Regions from separate parts of the Streptomyces sp. NPDC044061 genome, predicted to be linked through region 2. Evidence: riboswitches for the same ligand, from Rfam matches in the RefSeq annotation. Region 2 holds a riboswitch; each other region holds the start of a gene.
What was found. Region 2 has a riboswitch for cyclic di-AMP ahead of AC07CM_RS30885 (C40 family peptidase). Riboswitches for the same ligand answer to the same signal wherever they lie in the genome.

Region 1 (5,303 bases), on a different contig from region 2:
GTGACCGACGAGGACATCATCCCGGTGGAGACCTTCATCGCCTACGGCGAGTGGTTCCAGCAGAAGCTGATCCCCGACCTGGAGCGGGTGCGGGTCGTCTCCGTCGACCGCGACAAGAGCGGCGGGTTCGAACTCAAGCTGGACTCGGGAGAGTTGTTCACCGCCCGCGCGGTCGTGGTCGCCACCGGCCTGTCCGGGCTCGCCCACCTGCCCGCGGAGCTGGCGGGAGCGTCGGCGGACGGACCGGCGCCCACGGGCCCGGTCTCCCACAGTTCCCAGCACCACGACCTCACCCGGTTCGCCGGCAAGGAGCTGATCGTCGTCGGCGCCGGCCAGTCCGCCCTGGAGACGGCGGCCCTCGCGGCCGAGGCCGGTGCCCAGGTGCGCGTGGTCTCGCGCGGCCGCGGCCGGGTCGCCTTCGGCGCACCGCCCTGGCACCAGCCGAGGCTGCGCCCCGAGTCACCGTTCGGCCGCGCCTGGTCCCTGTGGGCGCTCAGCTACTACCCCCACCCCTACCGCTATCTGCCCGCCCAGACCCGCCACTACCTGGTCCGCCGGGTCCTCGGCCCGCTCGGCGCCTGGTGGCTGCGCGACCGCTTCGAGGGCAAGGTGCAGGTCCAGGAGGTCGAGCGGGTGGTGGCCGCCGAGGCCCCGGACGGCAGCCCCGTCCTCGCCGTCCGTACCCACGGCGGGGGCACCGAGCGGCTGTCCGCCGACCACGTCATCGCGGCCACCGGCTACCGCGTGGACATCGCCGCCATGGACTTCCTCGGCCACGAACTGCGCACCCGGCTCGCGGTGAGCCGGGGCACGCCCAGGCTCGGCGCCGGATACGTCTCGTCCGTCCCCGGCGTGTACTTCACCGGTCTCCCGGCGGCGTCCTCGTACGGCCCGGTGATGCGCTTCGTCTGCGGCACGGAGTTCGCCTCGCCCCGGCTGGCCAGGCATCTGGCAGCCGCCCACGCCTGAGCCGGCCGGAGATCCCCTCCGCCCCATGCCACCCGGGAACTCCTCGACCGGCTCGGGCGGGCGGGCGGCCGCCGTGGCCTCCCCCTCCCGGCCCTGGCAGTCTCCCGGGCCGGGCAGTACAAGCCGGAGAGCACGACGGCAGCGGGCGGCCGAAGAGCTCCTCGACCCGGCCGTCCGCGCCCAGCGGATGGACCCGGTCGTCCGCGTGCGGCCGATGGGATCCGGCCGTCCGCGTGCGGCCGACGGGCCGGCTCGGCGCAGGCGACGGCCGAGGGTGCCCAAGGTGACGGCGAAATACGCCCACGGCGGCTCGCCCCGGGCGTCCCGCTCTTGCGCCCGGACTGCGAGGGTACGACTTGCCGACCGCTCCGAGGGATCGGTGCCGGACGCGCCGTGGGGCGAGGTGGCCGACCGCTTCGACGGCATCGACACCACCATCGAGGAGTCCCCGGGCACCACTTGGGGCCGAGCAGCACACAAGTCCAGGAACACCGCGATGAGTCGGAGGCGCGTGCTGTCCGTATTCTCTGATCATGGCCGCACCCCCCGCTTACGCACTGATCGCCACCGACCTGGACGGGACGTTGCTGCGTGGCGACGACACCGTCTCCGACCGGTCGCTCGCCGCGCTCGGGCGGGTGGCACGGGCCGGTGCACGGCACCTGGTGGTGACGGGCCGCCCGGCCCCCCGGGTGCGGCCCCTGCTGGACGCGCTCGGCTGCACGGGGCTCGCGGTGTGCGGGCAGGGCGCGCAGGTCTACGACGCCGGCGCCGACCGTCTGCTGTGGTCGGTGCGGTTGGACCGGGAACTGGCCGAGACCGCGCTCGGCAAGATCGAGGCCGAGGTGGGCCAGGTCTACGCTGCCGTCGACCAGGACGGCGTGGACGGGCTCACGCTGATCGAGCCGGGGTACCTGATGCCGCACCCGACCCTGCCCGCGGTGCGGGTCGCCCGGCGGGACGACCTGTGGTGCGAGCCGATCAGCAAGGTGCTGCTACGCCACCACACGCTGTCCGACGACGAGTTGGCAGCGGTCGCGCGCTCGGCGGTGGGATCGCTGGCGACGGTCACGATGTCGGGGCCGGGGACCGTGGAGCTCCAGCCGTGCGGTGTCACCAAGGCGTCGGGGCTGGCGCTGGCCGCCGACCACCTGGGGGTCGCCGCCGAACGGGCCCTCGCCTTCGGCGACATGCCCAACGACATCCCGATGTTCGACTGGGCCGGACGCGGTGTCGCCATGGCCAACGCCCACCCCGAGCTGAAGGCGGTCGCAGACGAGATCACCACGTCGAACGAGGACGACGGCATCGCCGTCGTCCTCGAAAGACTGTTCCCGACCGACTGACCGGGATATCAGTAGTGGCCTGCCACCGGTGCCCGTCAGTAGGCGCCGAAGACGTTGTCGATCGAGCCGTAGCGCGCGGCCGCGTAGTTGCAGGCGGCCGTGATGTTGGCGACCGGGTCGTAGATGTCGAAGGACGTTCCGGCCACGTGGTACGTGTTGAACGTCGGGTCGATCACCTGGAGCAGGCCCTTGGACGGGATGCCCTTGGCCGCGTTGGAGTCCCACAGGTTGATGGCGCTGGGGTTGCCCGACGACTCGCGGATGATGTTGCGGTAGATGCCGTTGTACGTCCCCGGGATGTGCTTCTCGGCCATGATCGCGAGCGACTCGCGGATCCAGCCGTCGAGGGTGTTCGGGTAGCCGGCGGGGGTGGTGGAGACCGTCGTGGCGGTGGGGGTCGCGGCGGAGGCGCTGGTCGCCCCGATGACCGGAAGCGCGAGCACGGCGGCACCGGTGCCGACGACGGCGAGCTTGCGGACGAGACCGGTGCGGACACGGCGGGGCTGAGCGGCAGCAGGCATGGCGAAGTTCCTCTCCGTCGCCTGCGAGGTGAGCTGTCGGGTTCGGGCGGGGAGGTGCCCGGCCGTGTCTCCGGTGGGAGACACGACTTCACCCCTAGCCGTCCCGGCGCGACGTGTGTCGTCCGGTCCGGCGGCTTACCTGGGTCCCCCGCTCCTGCCGCACGAATGAGTTCGTCGATGGGTGGTGTCAGGCGCGGCAGGATTCGGCGTTCGCCTGACTGGCCCGGAAGCTATGCGAGAGCACATGTCCGAAACAAGCGTCGGATTCACATAAAGCGCCTGTTGACCTTGAACAGTGGCATATGAGGTGCTTGATCCTTTGCGGTTGCCAACCCTCAACTGGCTGATGCGGCAAGGGGAAACCGGTGGTGGCGCGACCGGCGGGGTACACGGGTACGCGTGACTCAAGTCACGAAATGGCGAAGTGTATCAAATCAGACATGGGGGATTAGGGGGATTTACCGGCCATGGCGCAAAAGGAGTAATCCACCCATCGCCCAGTTCGCGACAAAACGGACGAGTTCCGGTTAAGTCGATGGATGTCCGTCCTTATCAGATGATCAAAAACATACCGGCCGTGATCCGATACCGCCCGGGCTGGACCGGTGGGCGCTATCGGTGATCGAAACGGGACCGGATACGCTGACTTGAGTGATGGCAGCGACCTATCGACAAACCGTGTAATCGCCAGCAGACACCAGCAGACAGGAGACCCCTCGTGACCGTCGTCGGGCCGTTCGGGCTGAGCGTGCGGGACCAGGCTCTGGAAGCCGATGTCCAGGCCGGATTGGCGGCTGTCGAGGAAGGCTTGCTCGAAGCCACCAAGAGCGAGGTCCCGTTCATCACGGGGGCCGCGCAGCACCTCGTACGGGCCGGTGGGAAGCGGTTCCGGCCGCTGCTCGTGATGCTCGCGGCACAGTTCGGCGACCCGTACGCGCCCGGCGTCGTACCGTCGGCCGTCGTCGTGGAGCTGACCCACCTCGCCACGCTGTACCACGACGACGTCATGGACGAGGCGTCCGTGCGGCGCGGCGTGGACAGCGCCAACACCCGCTGGGGCAACTCCGTCGCGGTGCTCACCGGCGACTTTCTCTTCGCACGCGCCTCGCAGATCCTCGCCGACCTCGGCCCCGAGGCGGTCCGGGTGCAGGCCCTCGCGTTCGAGCGGCTGGTCACCGGCCAGATCCTGGAGACCGCCGGCCCCTCAGACGGTCGCGACCCGGTCGAGCACTACCTGGACGTGCTGGGCGGCAAGACGGGCTCCCTGGTGGCCGTGTCGTGCCGGTTCGGCGCGATGATGTCCGGCGCCGACGAGACGGTCGTCGACGTGCTCACCCAGTACGGCGAACGGCTCGGGGTCGCCTTCCAGCTCGCGGACGACGTCCTGGACATCGCCTCCGACTCGCACGAGTCCGGCAAGACCCCGGGCACCGACCTGCGCGAGGGCATCCCGACGCTGCCCGTGCTGCGGCTGCGCGAGCGGGCCGCCCGCCTGGGCCTGCCCGAGGACGTCGCGCTGTGCGAGCTGCTGGACTCCGACCTCACCGACGACGCCCGGCACGCCGAGGCGCTGGCCGCGCTGCGCGCGCACCCCGCGCTGGAGCAGGCCCGCCGGGACACCGTCCGGTACGCGGAGGAGGCGCGGTCCGCGCTGGCCCCGCTGCCGGAGTGCGACGCCAAGGCGGCGCTGCTCGAGCTGTGCGACGCGGTGGTGCACCGGGCCGGCTGAGGCCCTCTTTCCGGCGCGAGGGCGGTGTCTCCCGCACGACCCCTACGGGTCGGGGGAGACACCGCCCTCGTGTGTCATACCGCAGGCGTACACGGACTTGGCCCCGAGGTCTGACGCTTCCTCACGGCCGATTTGGTCAGATGGAAACCACGGAAATCACCACTGCTCACCGATTCGGGTGAGAATGGCGGCTCAGGTGGACCAGTGTGGGGGACAGCCGCCGCCGACGACGGAGGTAAGGCACAGATGGCACCGTACGAATCCGACGACGCAACGGGCGCCGCGCAGGACGAGGACCTGCACTCCGGACGCCGCAAGGCCGCCCGTTACGCGGTACCGGTCGCGGTGGTGGGGGTGGCGGCGGCCACGATCGGGCTGGTCCCGGCACTCGCCGACTCCGGTGACCCCGACCTGCCGAAGATCACCGCGCAGCAGCTCATCGACAAGATCGCCAAGTCCGACGTGCAGCAGCTGTCCGGCACGGTGAAGATCAGCACCGACCTCGGTCTGCCCAACCTGGGCGGACTGGAGAGCAGCCTGGCGTCCGGGGCGGCCCGGGGCGGCGGCGACGGCTCCTCCGCCGACCCGACGTCCAAGCTCACCGAGCTGGTCTCCGGCACGCACACCCTGCGCGTGGCGGCCGACGGCCCGGACCGGCAGAAGCTGTCGCTGCTGGAGAGTGGCGCCGAGTACAGCCTGATCCACAACGGCAGGGACGTCTGGGGCTACGACAGCAAG
Region 2 (5,303 bases):
CCACGGGCTGGATCCGACCTGAGTTCCACCGAATGAGCCCCGCCCGACCGGCGGGGCTCACGCGTTCCTACAGCTTCTCCACCGGCGCGTACCGCAGCAGCAGCCGCTTCGCCTTGCCGTCGCCGAAGTCGATCGTCGCCTGGGCCTTGTCCTCCGAGCCGGACACCGCGACGACCGTGCCGAGCCCGAACTGGTCGTGGGTGACCCGGTCACCGACGGCCAGGGAGACCACCGGTTTCTCGGTGGCCCGCCGGGTGGCGAACCCGGACGCGCCCGCCGCGGAGGAGCGAGCGCGGGACGAGGAGAGCGAGGCCGCGATCCCGGACGCCGGCCCGGAGGACACCGGAGCGGTCGCGCCCGTGCGCTTCCACTCCACATGGGCGGGCGGGATCTCCTCCAGGAAGCGGGAGGGCGGGTTGTACGACGGCTGCCCCCAGGCGCTGCGCATCGACGACCGGGTGAGGTAGAGCCGCTCCCGCGCGCGCGTGATGCCGACGTACGCCAGGCGCCGCTCCTCCTCCAGCTCCTTGTTCTGGCCGAGGGCGCGCATGTGCGGGAAGACGCCGTCCTCCATGCCGGTCAGGAAGACGACCGGAAACTCCAGGCCCTTTGCGGTGTGCAGGGTCATCAGGGTGATGACTCCGTCGCCGTCCTCCTCGTCGGGGATCTGGTCGGAGTCGGCGACCAGGGCGACCTGCTCCAGGAAGTCGGCCAGGGTTCCCTGCTCCCCCTCGGCGCGCTCCTGCTCGAACTCCAGGGCCACCGCCGCGAGTTCCTGGAGGTTCTCGATGCGGGTCTCGTCCTGCGGGTCGGTGGAGGCCTGCAACTCGGCCAGGTAGCCGGTGCGTTCGAGCACCGCCTCCAGGACGGTCGCCGGTCCGGCGCCGGACTCCACGATCGTGCGCAGGTCCTCCATCAGCGTGTTGAACCGCTTGACCGCGTTGGTCGAGCGCGCGGCCATGCCGTACGCCTCGTCCACCCGCTGCAGGGCCTGCGGGAAACTGATCTTCTCGCGCTGGGCGAGGGCGTCGACCATTGCCTCGGCCCGCTCGCCGATGCCCCGCTTGGGAACGTTGAGGATGCGGCGCAGCGGCACCGAGTCCTCGGGGTTGGCGAGCACGCGCAGGTAGGCCAGGACGTCCCGGACCTCCTTGCGCTCGTAGAAGCGGACCCCGCCGACGACCTTGTAGGGCAGGCCGACGCGGATGAAGACCTCTTCGAAGACACGGGACTGGGCGTTGGTGCGGTAGAAGACGGCGACGTCCCCGGCGCGCGCCTCGCCCGCGTCCGTCAGGCGGTCTATCTCGTCGGAGACGAACTGGGCCTCGTCGTGCTCGGTGTCCGCCACGTAGCCGGTGATCCGCGCGCCCTGGCCGGCGTTGGTCCACAGGTTCTTCGGGCGCCGGGACTCGTTGCGCTCGATGACCGCGTTGGCCGCGGAGAGGATGGTCTGCGTGGAGCGGTAGTTCTGCTCCAGCAGGATCGTCGTGGCGTCCGGGTAGTCCTCCTCGAACTGGAGGATGTTGCGGATGGTCGCGCCCCGGAAGGCGTAGATCGACTGGTCCGCGTCACCGACCACGCAGAGTTCCGCGGGCGGGATGTCGTACTCGCCGGGCGGTACGTCGACGGGGTGCTCGGACGTCCCGACCAGCTCGCGCACCAGCGCGTACTGGGCGTGGTTGGTGTCCTGGTACTCGTCGACCAGGACGTGCCGGAAACGGCGGCGGTAGTGCTCGGCGACGTCCGGGAAGGCGCGCAGCAGGTTGACCGTCGTCATGATCAGGTCGTCGAAGTCGAGCGCGTTGGCCTCGCGCAGCCGCGACTGGTACAGCGCGTAGGCCTGGGCGAGTGTCTTCTCGAAGCCGTCGGTGGCCTGGGCGGCGAAGTCCTCCTCGTCGATCAGCTCGTTCTTCAGGTTGCTGATCTTGGCGCTGAAGGACTTGGGCGGGAAGCGCTTGGGGTCGAGGTCCAGGTCACGGCAGACCAGGGCCATCAGCCGCTTGCTGTCGGCGGCGTCGTAGATCGAGAAGGACGAGGTGAAGCCGAGCCTCTTCGACTCGCGCCGCAGGATCCGCACGCACGCGCTGTGGAAGGTCATGACCCACATCGCGTTCGCGCGCGGGCCGACGAGTTGCTCCACGCGCTCCTTCATCTCGCCCGCGGCCTTGTTGGTGAAGGTGATCGCGAGGATCTGGCCCGGGTGCACGTTCCGCTCGGCGAGCAGGTGGGCGATGCGGTGGGTGAGCACGCGGGTCTTGCCCGAGCCGGCGCCGGCGACGATGAGCAGCGGTGAGCCGGCGTGGACGACCGCGGCGCGCTGGTTCTCGTTCAGGCCCTCCAGGAGCGCGGCCGCGTCGAGCGCGGGGCGGGGGGCACCGTCGCGGTAGTGGGCGTCACGGTCCGGCGGCACGTCGAACTTCCCGCCGAACAGATCGTCCGGAAGCGGCTCCGGAGCATGATCGTCCTCGGGCGGCGGCGGGGGTTCCTCCTCGCGCCCGCGAGGGGTCTGGAGATCCGCCAGGAAGCTGTCGTCAAAGAGGCTGCTCATCGCTCTCCGAGTCTAGGGCGCCGCACCGACAACCGGTCGCCGCCCCGGAAAGGTCGCACCGGGGAGGAGCCCGCAATCGGACACGGCGCCGGAGGGCCGAACACCGCCGCCAGGGTGCCGATCAGGCCCTCACGCTGCGGAAGCGCCTGGTCACGGGGGTGGGAAAGTGCCCTCAGGTCACGGAAATGTATCGGACATATGAGGCACCAACCTTCACAGGAGACACACCAGTTGGCTAGGTTGCCGTCAGGTCGCACGCACCCTTCCGGCGAACGTCGCCGGGCGGCGCGACCTCCGCCGAGTCCGGTGCGCCCCTTCGCGTGCGGCCGGAGCCGGGGACCCACCGATCCTGGGGTGAATCGGCCGACTCCCGCCCGGGACGACGCCGTAGGGCAACCCTTCCGAAGCACCCGCCCGAACCCGACAGCTAACCCGGTAGGCGGACATTGGAAGGAGTCGCCTCCCTTGGCGTCGCACCGCAAGCCGCGCCCCGGCGGAGCCCTCGGACCGGGTCTGCGCACCCCCGCCCTGGCCACCGCCGCCTTCACTTCCGTGGCTGTCCTGTCCCAGACGGCCGAGGCCGCCCCCGCCGACGACGGCAGGCCGAGCGTCGAGGAGATCGAGAAGAAGGTCGACGAGTTCTACCGCCGGGCGGAGACGACGCCCGAGCGGCCCGACGAGGCCACGGAACGGGCCGGGCGGCAGAGGGGTCCGCTGGACAGCCTGCGCGCGATGGTCCCGTTCACGGACACCCCGCAGGAGCACGCGGAACACCCTCTGGACTACTTCGACCAGAACCGGCTGATGGACCGGCTGGCCTCCACCGTGAAGAAGCGGCAGGAGACGGCCAGGAACGTCGAGACACCGGCCGAGTCGGCGTACGACCCCAAGACCGCCAAGGCCGCCGTGCAGAGGAAGCTCGCCTCGGCCCGCGAGCTGCTGTCCCGGCCGACGGTCCAGGAGCCGGTGCGGCCGGCCGGGCCCGGGCGGCGCAGGCGGGCGGAGGCGGCAGCGCCGCCGTACGGGCCCCCCGGCGCACCGGCCGCCAGGGCCGAGAAGACCACCAAGGCCGAGAAGGCGATCGCCTTCGCCCGTGCGCAGATCGGCAAGCCGTACGTGAGCGGGGCCAGCGGGCCCGGCTCCTACGACTGCGCCGGCCTCACCCAGGCCGCCTGGAAGGCCGCCGGCGTCACCCTCCCGCGCGCCGCCCGCGACCAGGCCGCCGCGGGCACCAGGGTCTCCCTCACCGACATGCACCCCGGTGACCTGGTCTTCTTCCACGACGACCTGAGTCATGTGGGCCTCTGCACGGGCGACGGGTTGATGATCCACGCCCCATGGCCCGGCGCGTACATCCGCGAGGAGCCCGTCCATCACGGGCACGGATCGATCGTCCACAGCGTGGTCCGGCCCGCCTGACCGTCCACCGTCCGGGCCGGACGTCCTCTCTGCGAGTTCCACGTCCTCTTTTCGAGCCCCACGCGCGCGTGCCCTCCCGGCCGGTCCCGCGCGGCTCCCTAGCATCGGGCGCATGCCCGGCATCTCAGATCTGCGCGCGTGGTGGGCGGAGCGTCCGCCGGCGGCGGGGTCCGCCGTGATGGCGACCGGCATCATGTCGGTCGCCCTGCATCTGACCGGCGACGAGACGGCGTCCTGGATCTTTCTGTGGCTGGCCTGCGTCGCCTGGGTGGGTCTGGCCGCCGACTTCGCCGTGCGGCTGGTGTGGCAGCGGCAGCGGTGGCTGGCCGACGCGGAGAGTCCCGGCGCGCTCACCGCCGTCGCCGCCACGACGGTGATCGGCACCCGGTTCTCGGCGCTCGGCCGGCAGACCCTGGCCGAGGAGTTCCTGGCGCTGGCGGTGCTGCTCTGGCCGGTGCTGCTGTTCCTCGTCGTACGGCACTGGGAGCGGCGCATGCCGGGAGCGGTGTTCCTGTGTTGTGTGGCCACACAGGGGCTCGCGGTGCTGGCGGCCACGCTGGCAGGGGCCGAGGCGACGGCGTGGCTCGCGCATGCCGCGCTGGTGCTGTTCTGGCTGGGCCTGGTGCTCTACTGCCTGGCACTGCGACGCTTCGACGGGCAGCAGGTGTACGAGGGGGCCGGGGACCAGTGGATCGCGGGCGGGGCGCTCGCCATCTCGGCGCTGGCCGGGGCGAGGCTGCTCCTCGCCGAGAGTGCGCGGCTGTACCTGTGGAACGACGACGACCGGGACGTGCTGCGCAATGTGACGGTCGCGCTGCTCGTCCTGAGCCTGGCCTGGTACGTGATCCTGCTGGTGGCCGAGGCGGTCCGGCCGCGGCTGCGCTACGACGTGCGGCGGTGGGCGACGGTGTTCCCGCTGGGGATGACGGCGGCGGCCGCGCTGTCGGTCGCGACCGCCGTGGGCGTCGGGTGGCTGGAGGGTCTGGGGCGGGTGCTGACGTGGGTGGCGGTGGCGGCGTGGCTCGCGGTCGCGGCCGGCGCGGTCCTCACCGCCCGCGCCGAGATCGGCGGAGGGCGCTGAGCCCTACGTCCACAGCACGGCGATGAAGATGTTCGCCACGGTCAGCAGGCCGACGAGCCCGAAGAGGCCCTTGTCCACCTTCTCCTCGTCGCGCTTCACGTAGACCAGCCCGAGGATCACGATCAGCAGGGCGAGCTTCACGCCGATCTTGACGCTGTTGACGTGGTGGCCGTCGGCCTCGTTGAGACCGACCAGGGCCACGCCGGTGACGAGCATGGTGATCGCGCCGTGCAGCATCCCGGGCACGAAGCGGGC
Region 3 (5,303 bases), on a different contig from region 2:
CCGAGTGGCGCTTCGTGTCGTACGACACCGACACCGACACCGACACCGACGGCGCCGAGGGCGACGGGCTGCGGCTGCGCTTCGACGACGACGGCGTGACGATCACCCTGGACTACCGGATGCGCGGCGACGTGGTGGAGCGCTGGGTGACCGTGGCCAACGGCGGCCACACGCGCGTGGAACTGCTGCGCGCCGACGCCGCCGCCTGGACCCTGCCCGAGCGCGAGGGCTGGCGGCTGTCCCAGCTGCACGGCCGCTGGGCCGCCGAGTCCCTGCTCACCACCGCACCCCTCACCTACGGCGAGAAGGTCGTCGGCAGCCGCCGCGGCCACACCGGCCACCAGCACCTGCCCTGGGTCGCGCTCGACACCGACGCGACAGAGGAGCGCGGCGAGGTCTACGGCTGCGCGCTCGGCTGGTCCGGCTCCTGGCGGATCGCCGTCGCCCAACTCCCCGACGCGCGCGTGCAGATCACCGGCGGCGCGGGCCACGACGACTCGGGCCTGCTGCTCCTGGAGCCGGGGGAGTCGTACACCACACCCGTCTTCGCGGGGCTGTGGAGCGACGGCGGTTTCGGCGGGGCCAGCCGCGCCTGGCACGCCTACCAGCGGGCGTACGTCATCCCGGACGCGGAGCGGGACCGGCCGGTGCTGTTCAACTCCTGGGAGGCGACCAACTTCGACATCTCCGAGGAGCAGCAGGCCGCCCTGGCCCGGCGGGCCGCCGCGATCGGCGTCGAGCTGTTCGTCGTGGACGACGGCTGGTTCGGCGCCCGCACCAGCGACCGGGCCGGGCTCGGCGACTGGACCCCCAACCCCGACCGCTTCCCGCACGGCCTCAAGCCCCTCGCGGACCAGGTGCACGGCCTCGGCATGCAGTTCGGCATCTGGGTCGAGCCGGAGATGGTCAACCCCGACAGCGAGCTCTACCGTGCTCACCCCGACTGGGTGCAGTACCAAACGGGTAGAAAGCGGACGGAACTACGCAATCAGCTCGTCCTCAACCTCGCCCGCGAGGACGTCCAGGAGTACCTCTGGGGGCAGTTGGACGCCCTCCTGTCCAGCGCCCCGATCGACTATGTGAAGTGGGACTTCAACCGCTGCTTCACCGACGCCGGCTGGCCCGGGGAGCCGTACCCGCAACGCCTGTGGGTCGACCACGTCCGGGCCCTGTACGCCCTGCTGGACCGGCTGCGCGCCGCCCATCCCCGGGTGGCCTTCGAGTCCTGCTCGGGCGGGGGTGGCCGGATCGACCTCGGCGTGCTGGGCCGCACCGACCAGGTGTGGACCTCCGACAACACCGACCCGCTCGACCGGCTCGCCATCCAACACGGCTTCAGCCAGATCCACCCCGCCCGGGTCATGGCCGCCTGGGTCACTGACAGCCCGAACACCCAGCTCAACGGCCGGGTCAGCTCCCTGCGGTTCCGTTTCGTCAGCTCGATGGCCGGGGTGCTCGGCGTCGGCGGCGACCTCACCGAGTGGACCGAGGGGGAGCTGTCCGAGGCCCGGCGGTGGGTGGATCTGTACAAGGAGATCCGCCCGGTGGTCCAGCATGGCGAGCTGTACCGGCTGCGGCCTCCGACGGGTGGACTGAGTGCCGTCCAGTACGTCCTCGGGGACGAGACCGTGGTCCTCGCCTGCCTCCAGGCGCAGAGCTACGGCGAGCCGGTGCCTGCGCTACGGCTCCGCGGACTCGACCCCACGGTGTCGTACGAATGCCGCGAAACGGGCGAAGTGCACCGGGGTGCGGTTCTGTTGCATCACGGGCTGCGCACCGGGCTGAAGGGCGACCTGGATGCGACGGTTCTCCGACTACACCGCATCTGAGCCTCTCTGTCCGAATTGCAGCCTTCATTCCAACTCGCTCTGGAATGAGGAGGCGTGGAAAGGTGGCGCGTGAGGAGCGTCATATTCGTGACCGTGCGTCGCGCGTCATGTGCACGTAATTTCCGCGATGGCAGGGAACATTGAAAACGTCAGGATTCGGGAATTCACGGAGAGTGACCGTGAATTCCCGAATTCGATCAGCTGGAGCACTCTCGTCACGAACCGGCTGCTTGTCCGGGTGCGTCTCGCTCGCTTACGTTCGCCACCAATCCGGACGGAACGCCGAATCCTGCCGCCGCCCGGAGTCCCCACACACTTGACCCGTGCTCGGCAGGAGCGGGGGACCCACCAGGTACGACTGCCTGTCCCGGTCCCGGGGCGCAGGCTCGGGGTGCAGCCGCGCATGTGCGGCCGGGCGGCTCCAGCCCGAACCCGACAGCTCACCTCGCAGGCGTCGGAGAGGAATGCGCCATGCCCGCGAAGGGTAAGCACCGACGCCCCAAGAGCCGGCGTTTCAGCCGCTCCATCGCCGCCGCCGGCACCGGCGGTGCCGCACTGGCCCTGCCGCTGATCGGGGCCACCGGAGCGCACGCCGCCACCCCGCAGTCAGTTTCCCGAAATGCCACGCAGTCCCTTCCGGCCGTGGAAAAGGCGGTCGTGAAGAATGCCGTCGCGCAGCCGAATTCGGGCGTGCGCAGCTACACGGTGAAGTCCGGTGACTGCCTGGCGAAGATCGCCGACGAGCAGCACGTCGGCGGCGGCTGGCAGCGGCTCTACGAGGACAACCGGCCGGCCGTCGGCGCGGATCCGTCGCTGATCCACACGGGTCTGAAGCTGTCCCTCGGCGCGAAGGCGGCGACGGCGCACACCGAGTCCTCCGCGGCCTCGCGGGGGGCCCAGCGGCCGAAGGTGACCGCCTCGGCGCCGGCGACCCCCTCGGCCGCCCTCTCGGCGTCGGCGGCCCCGGCGGCGCAGGCCGCCCCCGCCACCTCCACCGGCTACACCCTCCCGGTCACCGGCGCCACCGTCGGCACCGCCTACCACGTGGCCGGCAGCATGTGGTCCAGCGGCTACCACACCGGCGTCGACTTCGTCGTGCCGACCGGCACCCCCGTGAAGGCCGTCGCCGCCGGCACCGTCGTCTCCGCCGGATGGGGCGGCGCGTACGGCAACCAGGTCGTCATCAAGCTGAACGACGGCTACTACGCCCAGTACGGCCACCTCTCCCAGCTCTCCGTCTCGGCCGGCCAGACCGTGACCGCGGGCCAGCAGCTGGGTCTGTCGGGCGCCACCGGCAACGTGACCGGCCCGCACCTGCACTTCGAGATCCGCACCACGCCCAACTACGGTTCGGACATCGACCCGGTCGGCTACCTCCGCTCGCACGGCGTCGCCGTCGGCTGACCGCCACCGCGCACACCTTCTCCCTGACGCACCGAAGGCCGGACCCTCGATCCCCGGGTCCGGCCTTCGGTGTGTCCGTGGGTCGTATTCCCAGTTGAGGCCTGTTGGCGAAGTGGCTTATCTCACCGCCCGTCAACCCCTTATTACGGTCGCGTAGGTCACATCCGAAGGTGAATCATGGTCCGACGTGGCAGACGATTCGAAGAATGACAGCAGATCAGTGATCGGGTCGTACGTAGCGGTGGGGGACAGCTTCACCGAGGGCGTCGGCGACCCCGGCCCCGACGGGGCCTTCGTGGGCTGGGCCGACCGGTTCGCGGTACTGCTCGCCGACCGGCGGCCCGAGGGCGACTTCGCGTACACCAACCTGGCGGTGCGCGGGAAGCTGCTCGACCAGATCGTGGCCGACCAGGTTCCGCAGGCCGTCGAACTCGCCCCGGACCTCGTCTCCTTCTGTGCGGGGGGCAACGACATCATCCGGCCCGGCACCGACCCGGACGAGGTGGCCGAGCGCTTCGAGCGGGCCCTTGCGCGGCTCACCGGCGTCGCGGGCACCGTCCTGGTGACGACCGGCTTCGACACCCGTGGCGTGCCCCTGCTCAAGCACCTGCGCGGCAAGATCGCCACCTACAACGGGCACGTCCGCGCCATCGCCGACCGGTACGGCTGTCCCGTGCTCGACCTGTGGTCGCTGAAGTCCATTCAGGACCGCAGGGCCTGGGACGACGACCGGCTGCACCTCTCGCCCGAGGGGCACACGCGCGTGGCGCTCCGCGCCGGGCAGGCCCTCGGCCTCGACGTCCCGGCCGACCCGGAGCAGGCCTGGCCGCAGCTCCCGCCCCGGGGCACCCTGGAGATCCGTCGCGACGACGTCCACTGGGCCCGCGAGTACCTCGTCCCGTGGATCGGCCGTCGGCTGCGCGGCGAGTCCTCCGGGGATCATGTGACGGCGAAGGGCACCCTGTCGCCGGACGACATCAAGATGCGGATCGCGTCGGTGGCGTAACGGGCGTCGTGGCCCCGTACCGCGCGCCCGCCGGTGCGGGGCACGCTCATGCGGCCGTCCGGGCGGGGCGGCTCAGCGCACCGTCCGGTCAACGCCTCCTGAGGCAACGCGGTTTCCCGGGCGGGTGTCGACCGTTGGGTCCTCGGTGGGGTGACGGGTGTGGTGGCCCTGTAGCGGCCGTCCGGTGGTGCGGGGCGTGGTCGTGCGGTCGCCCGGGCGGGCCGGCTGAGCGCGCTCGCCTGGTCGACTCCTTTTGGGGCAACGCGGTTTCCCGGGCGGGTGTCGACCGTTGGGTCCTGGGTGGGGTGACGGGTGTGGTGGCCCTGTAGCGGCCGTCCGGTGGTGCGGGGCGCGGTCGTGCGGCCACCCGGGGCGGGGCGGCTCAGCGTACCCGTCCGGTCAACGCCTCCCGGGGCAGCCCGAGTTCCCGAGCCAGGGCGTCGTCCACCCAGCGCTGGGCCCGGGAGCGTGGCACCGCGCCCGGGTACGACGTCAGCTGCACCGCGAGCCCGTCGAGAAGCGCGGTGAGGCGCAGGGCCGCCCCCGCCGGGTCCGCGCACTCGAACTCACCCGCCGCCACGCCCTCCGCGACGACCTCGGCGATCGCCGCCTTCCACTGCTTGTCCAGGTCGCGGGTGACCTCCCGCAGCGCGGGCTCGCGCAGCGCCACCGCCCAGCCCTCGATCCACAGCCGCCAGCCCTTGGCCTGCCCCGTGGGCGCGTACCAGCGCACCGCCGCCCGCAGCCGGCGCAGCGCGGAGGTGCGCCGGCCCAGCAGCGCCCGCAGCCGCGCCAGGTCGCCCTCGGCCGCGTAGGCGAACGCGGCGGCGACCAGCTTCTCCTTCGACGAGAAGTGGTACAGCACCAGCGCGTTGCTCACACCGAGGGCGGAGGCCACGTCGGCGATCCGCACCGCCGTCACGCCCCGCACCTCGATCTGCTCGATGGCGGCACGCAGCAACTCCTCGCGCCGCTCCGCCACGCTCAACCGCACTCTCGCCACGCGGTCACCCTAGTCCGTCGCTCAGGGCCCGGCCGAAGGGACCTGCTCTCTCCGGCCACTT
Region 4 (5,303 bases), on a different contig from region 2:
GTGCGCGGAGTCCGCACCACCACCCCGAAGCCGGCCGCCGAGCGGGCCGTGCCCGAGCCGAAGGCCGCCCGGCCGCGGCGGAACCGGCCCGTGTGGGTGATCCCGGCCGCCGTGGTCGCCGTACCCGCCCTGCTCGCCGGCCTCGTCGTCGCCCTCGCTCGCCCCAAGCCCGCGGGCGACGAGACCGTCGCCGTCTCGGAGACCGAGTGCGGCAAGGGCTTCACCGCACCGGAGCCGGGCCGCCAGACCTTCCAGATGCGCAACACCGGCGGCAAGACCTCCGAGGTGTACCTGATCGACCCGTCGACCGGCGCGGTCTACGGCGAGATCGAGGGCCTGGCGCCCGGCACCACCCGTGACCTGGTCGCCACCGTCGCGGGCGGCAGCTACGCCTGGCGCTGCGTCCCGACCGGCGGCAGGGCCGTCACCTCCAGGGCGGTGCGGGTCGGCGGCGGGGCAGCGGGCAAGCCGGTCGTCCCGGTCTCGGAACAGGATCTCGCCGCACCCCTGAAGGCGTACCGGACGTACGTCGAGCAGGGCCTGGGCACGCTCGTCACCCAGACCCGGACCCTCGACGACGACATCGCGGGCGGCCACCTCGACAGGGCCCGCACGGACTGGCTGACCGCCCACCGCACCTACGCCTCCCTCGGCGCCGCCTACGGCACCTTCGAGGACTTCGACCAGAAGATCGACGGACGGCCCGACGGGCTGGCCGACGGCGTCCGGGACAAGGACTTCACCGGGTTTCTGCGCCTCGAGCACGGCCTGTGGCACGGCGAGCCGGCCAAGGACCTGCGGGAGCCCGCCCGGCAGCTCGCCGACGCGGCCGCGGGTCTGCGCAAGGCCTTCCCCGGCCAGGAGTTCGACCCGGGCGACCTGCCGCTGCGGGCCCACGAGATCCTGGAGAACACCCTCCAGTTCGAGCTGACCGGCGATACCGACCAGGGCAGCGGGACCACCCTCGCCACCGCCGACGCCAACCTCGCCGGCACCCGCGAGCTGCTCACCGTCCTGAAGCCGCTGCTGACCAGCCGCGCACCCCAGCTGCTCCCGACGGTCGACGCGGACATCGCCCGGCTCCAGAAGCTCCTGGACGCGGCCCACGACGGTGGCCGCTGGACCCCCGTCGACCGGCTCGGCACCGCCGAGCGGCAGCGCGTCAACGGCGCCACCGGACAGCTGCTGGAAGACCTCGCCCCGGTCCCGGACCTCCTCGAGATCCGCAAGTCCGCCTGATGAGCACCGAGCACCCGCACCTGGAAGGGAACCCTTCGATGTCCACTGCCGAGACGCCGGCCTGCCCCGTCGGCCCCGCCCGCCGCTCCTTCGTGCGAACCGCGCTGGGCGCGTCGGCCGCGGGCGCGGTGCTGGCCGGCGGCGGCTTCGCGCTCGGCGAGAGCGGGGGCACCGCACGGGCGCAGGACACGGGCACGGACAGCGGCGCGAAGGTCGCCTTCCACGGCGCCCACCAGGCCGGGATCATCACCCCCGCCCCGGCCGCCGCGACCTTCGTCTCCCTCGACGTCGTCGCCGACGACCGCAAGGGCCTCACCGACCTGCTGCGCACCATTACCGAACGGGCCCGCTTCCTCACCTCCGGCGGCGCCCCCACCGACCTCGGCGTCGGCGCGCCGCCCTCCGACAACGGCATCCTCGGCCCCGAGGTCCCCCCGGACTCGCTGACCGTCACCGTCGGCGTCGGCGCGTCCCTCTTCGACGACCGCTACGGCCTCGCCAGTGCCAGGCCCGCCCGGCTCACCCCGATGCGGACCTTCCCGAACGACGACCTGGACGCCGCCGAGTGCCACGGCGACCTCTCCCTGCAACTCTGCGCGGGCAGCCAGGACACCGTGCTGCACGCCCTGCGCGACATAGCCCGGCACAGCCGGGGCGCCATGCAGATCAAGTGGCGCATCGACGGCTTCCAGAGCGCCCCGCGCCCCACCGGCGCCCAGCGGAACCTGCTCGGCTTCAAGGACGGCATCGCCAACCCCGACGTCGGCTCGGCCCGTGAGACGAACAAGCTCATCTGGGTCGGCGACGGACAGGGCGAGCCCGCCTGGGCCACGGGCGGCAGCTACCAGGTGATCCGGATCATCCGGATGCTCGTGGAGTTCTGGGACCGGGTGTCGCTGACCGAGCAGGAGAAGATGTTCGGCCGCCGCAAGGACACCGGCGCCCCCCTCGACGGCACCAAGGAGACGGACCTTCCCGATTACGCCAGGGACCCGCACGGCACCGCGATCCCACGCGACGCCCACATCCGCCTGGCCAACCCGCGCACCACGAGGACCGACAGCTCCCGCATCCTGCGCCGGGGCTACAACTACGACCGGGGCGTGGACAAGGTCGGCAACCTCGACATGGGCCTGGTCTTCTGCTGCTACCAGCAGGACGTCAGGCGCCAGTTCGAGGCCGTGCAGACCCGGCTGATCGACGAGCCCCTGGTCGACTACATCTCCCCGACGGGCGGCGGCTACTTCTTCGCCCTGCCCGGCGTGCGGGACGCGAAGGACTGGCTCGGCAGGGGCCTGCTGTCCGCCTGACGGCCGCCGCCGGCTCCGCACCGCTCCCGGTCCCGCTCCGTTCCTCCCAGCCCGACGTCGGAAGTCGGGACAAAGCGCACCACGTCACGGCAGATCGATCGCACCCTGCGACGGAGCTGAGCAAAGGTCACGAAAATGTATCGGGCATATCGCCCACCAACCTTCACAGCGGCCCCACGACTTGGCTAGCGTTCCGGCCAGGTCGTCCGACAACCACCGGCGAACGTCGCCGGGCCGTGCGGCCTCCGCCGAGTCCGGTCCGCCTGCGGGCAGCCGGAGCCGGGGACCCACCGACCTTGGGGTGAATCGGCCCGACTCCCTTCCCGGGAACGGGCCGTAGGGCAACCCTTCCGAACCACCCGCCCGAACCCGACAGCTAACTCGGTAGGCGGAACATGGAAGGAGTCGCCTACCTTGGCGTCGCACCGCAAGTCGCGCCCCACGGGTGCCCGTGTGGCAGGCATACGCACCCCCGTCCTCGCCACTGCCGCCCTCACCTCCGTGGCGCTGCTGTCCCAGACCGCCAACGCCACCCCCTCCGCCGACGGCAGGCCGAGCCTCGAGGAGGTTCAGAAGAAGGTCGACGACCTGTACCGTCAGGCCGAGTCCGCGACCGAGAAGTACGACGCGGCCAAGGAGAAGGCCGCGCAGGAGCGCACGCACGTCGACACCCTGCTCGACGACGTGGCCGAGCGCACGGCCAAGCTCAACAAGGCGCGTGAGGAACTGGGTTCGTTCGCCGCGGCACAGTACCGGACCGGGGCCGCCACCCCCGGCACCGCGACCTTCCTGCTCTCGGACTCCCCGCAGGACTACTTCGACCAGACGCAGCTGATGAACCGGCTGACCTCACGCCAGAAGGGCGCGGTCGACGACTACGTCACCGCACAGGCCGCGACTCTGAAGACGCGGCGGAAGGCCGTCAAGAGCCTCGAGACGCTCACGCAGTCGCAGAACGACCTCAGGACGGCCAAGTCCACCGTCCAGGAAAAGCTGTCCACCGCACGGAAGTTGCTCTCCACGCTGACGGCGCAGGAGAAGGCACGCCTCGCGGCGATCGAGAAGCAGAAGCAGCAGGAGGCGGCGAGGAAGGCGGCGGAGCTCGCCAAGAAGCAGGCCGCGGCCGCGCAGGCCGCGAAGGAGCAGAGCGCGTCCTCCGGCTCGACCTCGACCTCCGGCTCCGGCTCGTCCTCGGGTTCGGGGACCTCGACCTCGACGTCGGGCTCCACGAACGCCGCCAAGGCCGCCGAGGCGCTCGCCTTCGCCCGTGCGCAGATCGGCAAGCCGTACGTCTGGGGTGCGACCGGGCCCGGTTCCTACGACTGTTCCGGGCTCACCCAGGCCGCGTGGAAGGCCGCCGGCGTCACCCTGCCGCGCACCACCTACGACCAGGTGACCGCCGGCACCACGGTGTCCCTGGCCGACGCCCAGCCCGGCGACCTCGTCTTCTTCTACGACGACATCAGCCACGTCGGCATCTACATCGGCAACGGCATGATGATCCACGCCCCGAAGCCCGGTGCCTACGTCCGCGAGGAATCCATCTACTACGGCGGCGAGTCGATCATCCACAGCGTGGTGCGCCCGTCCTGACGTCCGGGGCCTGCGAGAGGCCGGCCGCCGTCACCCGCGTACCCCCAGGTCCTCCCGCCACTTGATCAGCTGCCGGGTCGGATCACCCGTGTACGACCAGGGGGTCCGGGTGGCACGGCGGCCCAGCAGGCGCAGTACGGCCGCCGCGACGTCCGGCGTGCCGGCCAGACAGGCCGCGTGCGCCAGGTGGTTGAGGTCCCGCAGCTCGGTGGGGGGCACATCGCTGTCCGGGCGGGCCCGCACCCACCGCTCCCAGGTGCGCCGCACGTCGTTGACCGCTCCGTCGTGGTCCCAGTGCGGGCCGAGGCTCATCGCACCGCGCTGCCCGTGCGCGCCGTCGAGGGCGTAGCGGTACTCCTCCACCCGGGCGTACTGCACCAGCACCGGCAGCGGGCAGCCGGGCGGCGCCACTCCGGCCGCGTCCCGGGCGAAGTCGTACATCAGGCCGTGCGTGCCGTGCCAGCGGGCCGAGTAGTAGTGCAGCACCTGCAGATGGCCCTCCGTGTTGTACGGGTCCCGCCGGTACAACTCGTCCCACCAGCGCCCCAGTTCGCGGCGCCGTACGCCCGTCGGATACAGCCGGGCGACCGAGATCAGCGACACCCACGGCGTGGGATCCTCGGGGCAGGCCTCGGTGGCGTGCAGACAGGCCAGGACCGCGCTGTCGACGCGGTCCCGGTCGATCGGCACGCCCCGCCCCGCCGTGATGGCCAGGTGGAACGCCCGGGCCGTCTCCGTCGCCGCGCGCAGCACCTGCGCGTCCGCGTTGCCGGGCTCGGCGGCCAGCCACGACTCCACCGTGGAACTGCCCGCGCAGGCCTGGGCCAGCAGCCGCACCCGGTGCCCGCGCAGCGTCCAGTCCTCGCCGGTCACCCACAGCAGGTCCCTGAGCCCCTGCCAGCGGCCGATGACGATGTCCTGCCGGGCGGAGGTGAGCGACGCGTCCCCGCAGTCGGGGTCGAAGTCGGGCGTGAAACGGTCTCGTGCCATCGGGTTCTCCCTCAGAAGTCGGTGGGGAGACCCTCGTGCGACCGGGACGGCGTACCCGCGCCGTCGGGAACGTACTCCGCCTCCACGGTGCGCGTCGCGTCCAGCTTCGCGGGCCGGTAGTAGTCGCTTCCCTGCCGCCAGTACCAGAGCATCGGGAGCAGTCCCGCGGCG

Region 1: it holds a riboswitch for cyclic di-AMP, as region 2 does, so the genes downstream of both, AC07CM_RS25195 (transglycosylase SLT domain-containing protein) here and AC07CM_RS30885 (C40 family peptidase) in region 2, are expected to answer to the same signal.
Region 3: it holds a riboswitch for cyclic di-AMP, as region 2 does, so the genes downstream of both, AC07CM_RS17655 (M23 family metallopeptidase) here and AC07CM_RS30885 (C40 family peptidase) in region 2, are expected to answer to the same signal.
Region 4: it holds a riboswitch for cyclic di-AMP, as region 2 does, so the genes downstream of both, AC07CM_RS19985 (C40 family peptidase) here and AC07CM_RS30885 (C40 family peptidase) in region 2, are expected to answer to the same signal.

What each region holds. Positions count from the first base shown of each region.
Region 1 covers NZ_JBWKFL010000015.1:180,197-185,499, forward strand. The annotation lists gene AC07CM_RS25185 (FAD-dependent oxidoreductase) at 1-969, shown strand, start outside; gene AC07CM_RS25190 (HAD family hydrolase) at 1,503-2,315, shown strand; gene AC07CM_RS25195 (transglycosylase SLT domain-containing protein) at 2,351-2,836, opposite strand; cyclic di-AMP (ydaO/yuaA leader) riboswitch at 2,840-3,023, opposite strand; gene AC07CM_RS25200 (polyprenyl synthetase family protein) at 3,555-4,565, shown strand; gene AC07CM_RS25205 (LolA family protein) at 4,812-5,303, shown strand, end outside.
Region 2 covers NZ_JBWKFL010000021.1:66,752-72,054, forward strand. The annotation lists gene AC07CM_RS30875 (M23 family metallopeptidase) at 1-22, shown strand, start outside; gene pcrA (DNA helicase PcrA) at 68-2,548, opposite strand; cyclic di-AMP (ydaO/yuaA leader) riboswitch at 2,834-3,006, shown strand; gene AC07CM_RS30885 (C40 family peptidase) at 3,014-3,967, shown strand; gene AC07CM_RS30890 (tellurite resistance/C4-dicarboxylate transporter family protein) at 4,080-5,048, shown strand; gene AC07CM_RS30895 (hypothetical protein) at 5,052-5,303, opposite strand, start outside.
Region 3 covers NZ_JBWKFL010000010.1:6,059-11,361, forward strand. The annotation lists gene AC07CM_RS17650 (alpha-galactosidase) at 1-1,829, shown strand, start outside; cyclic di-AMP (ydaO/yuaA leader) riboswitch at 2,133-2,296, shown strand; gene AC07CM_RS17655 (M23 family metallopeptidase) at 2,301-3,233, shown strand; gene AC07CM_RS17660 (SGNH/GDSL hydrolase family protein) at 3,454-4,239, shown strand; gene AC07CM_RS17665 (TetR family transcriptional regulator C-terminal domain-containing protein) at 4,622-5,242, opposite strand.
Region 4 covers NZ_JBWKFL010000011.1:247,564-252,866, reverse strand. The annotation lists gene efeU (iron uptake transporter permease EfeU) at 1-1,239, shown strand, start outside; gene efeB (iron uptake transporter deferrochelatase/peroxidase subunit) at 1,278-2,549, shown strand; cyclic di-AMP (ydaO/yuaA leader) riboswitch at 2,786-2,955, shown strand; gene AC07CM_RS19985 (C40 family peptidase) at 2,964-4,142, shown strand; gene AC07CM_RS19980 (hypothetical protein) at 4,173-5,132, opposite strand; gene AC07CM_RS19975 (APC family permease) at 5,144-5,303, opposite strand, start outside.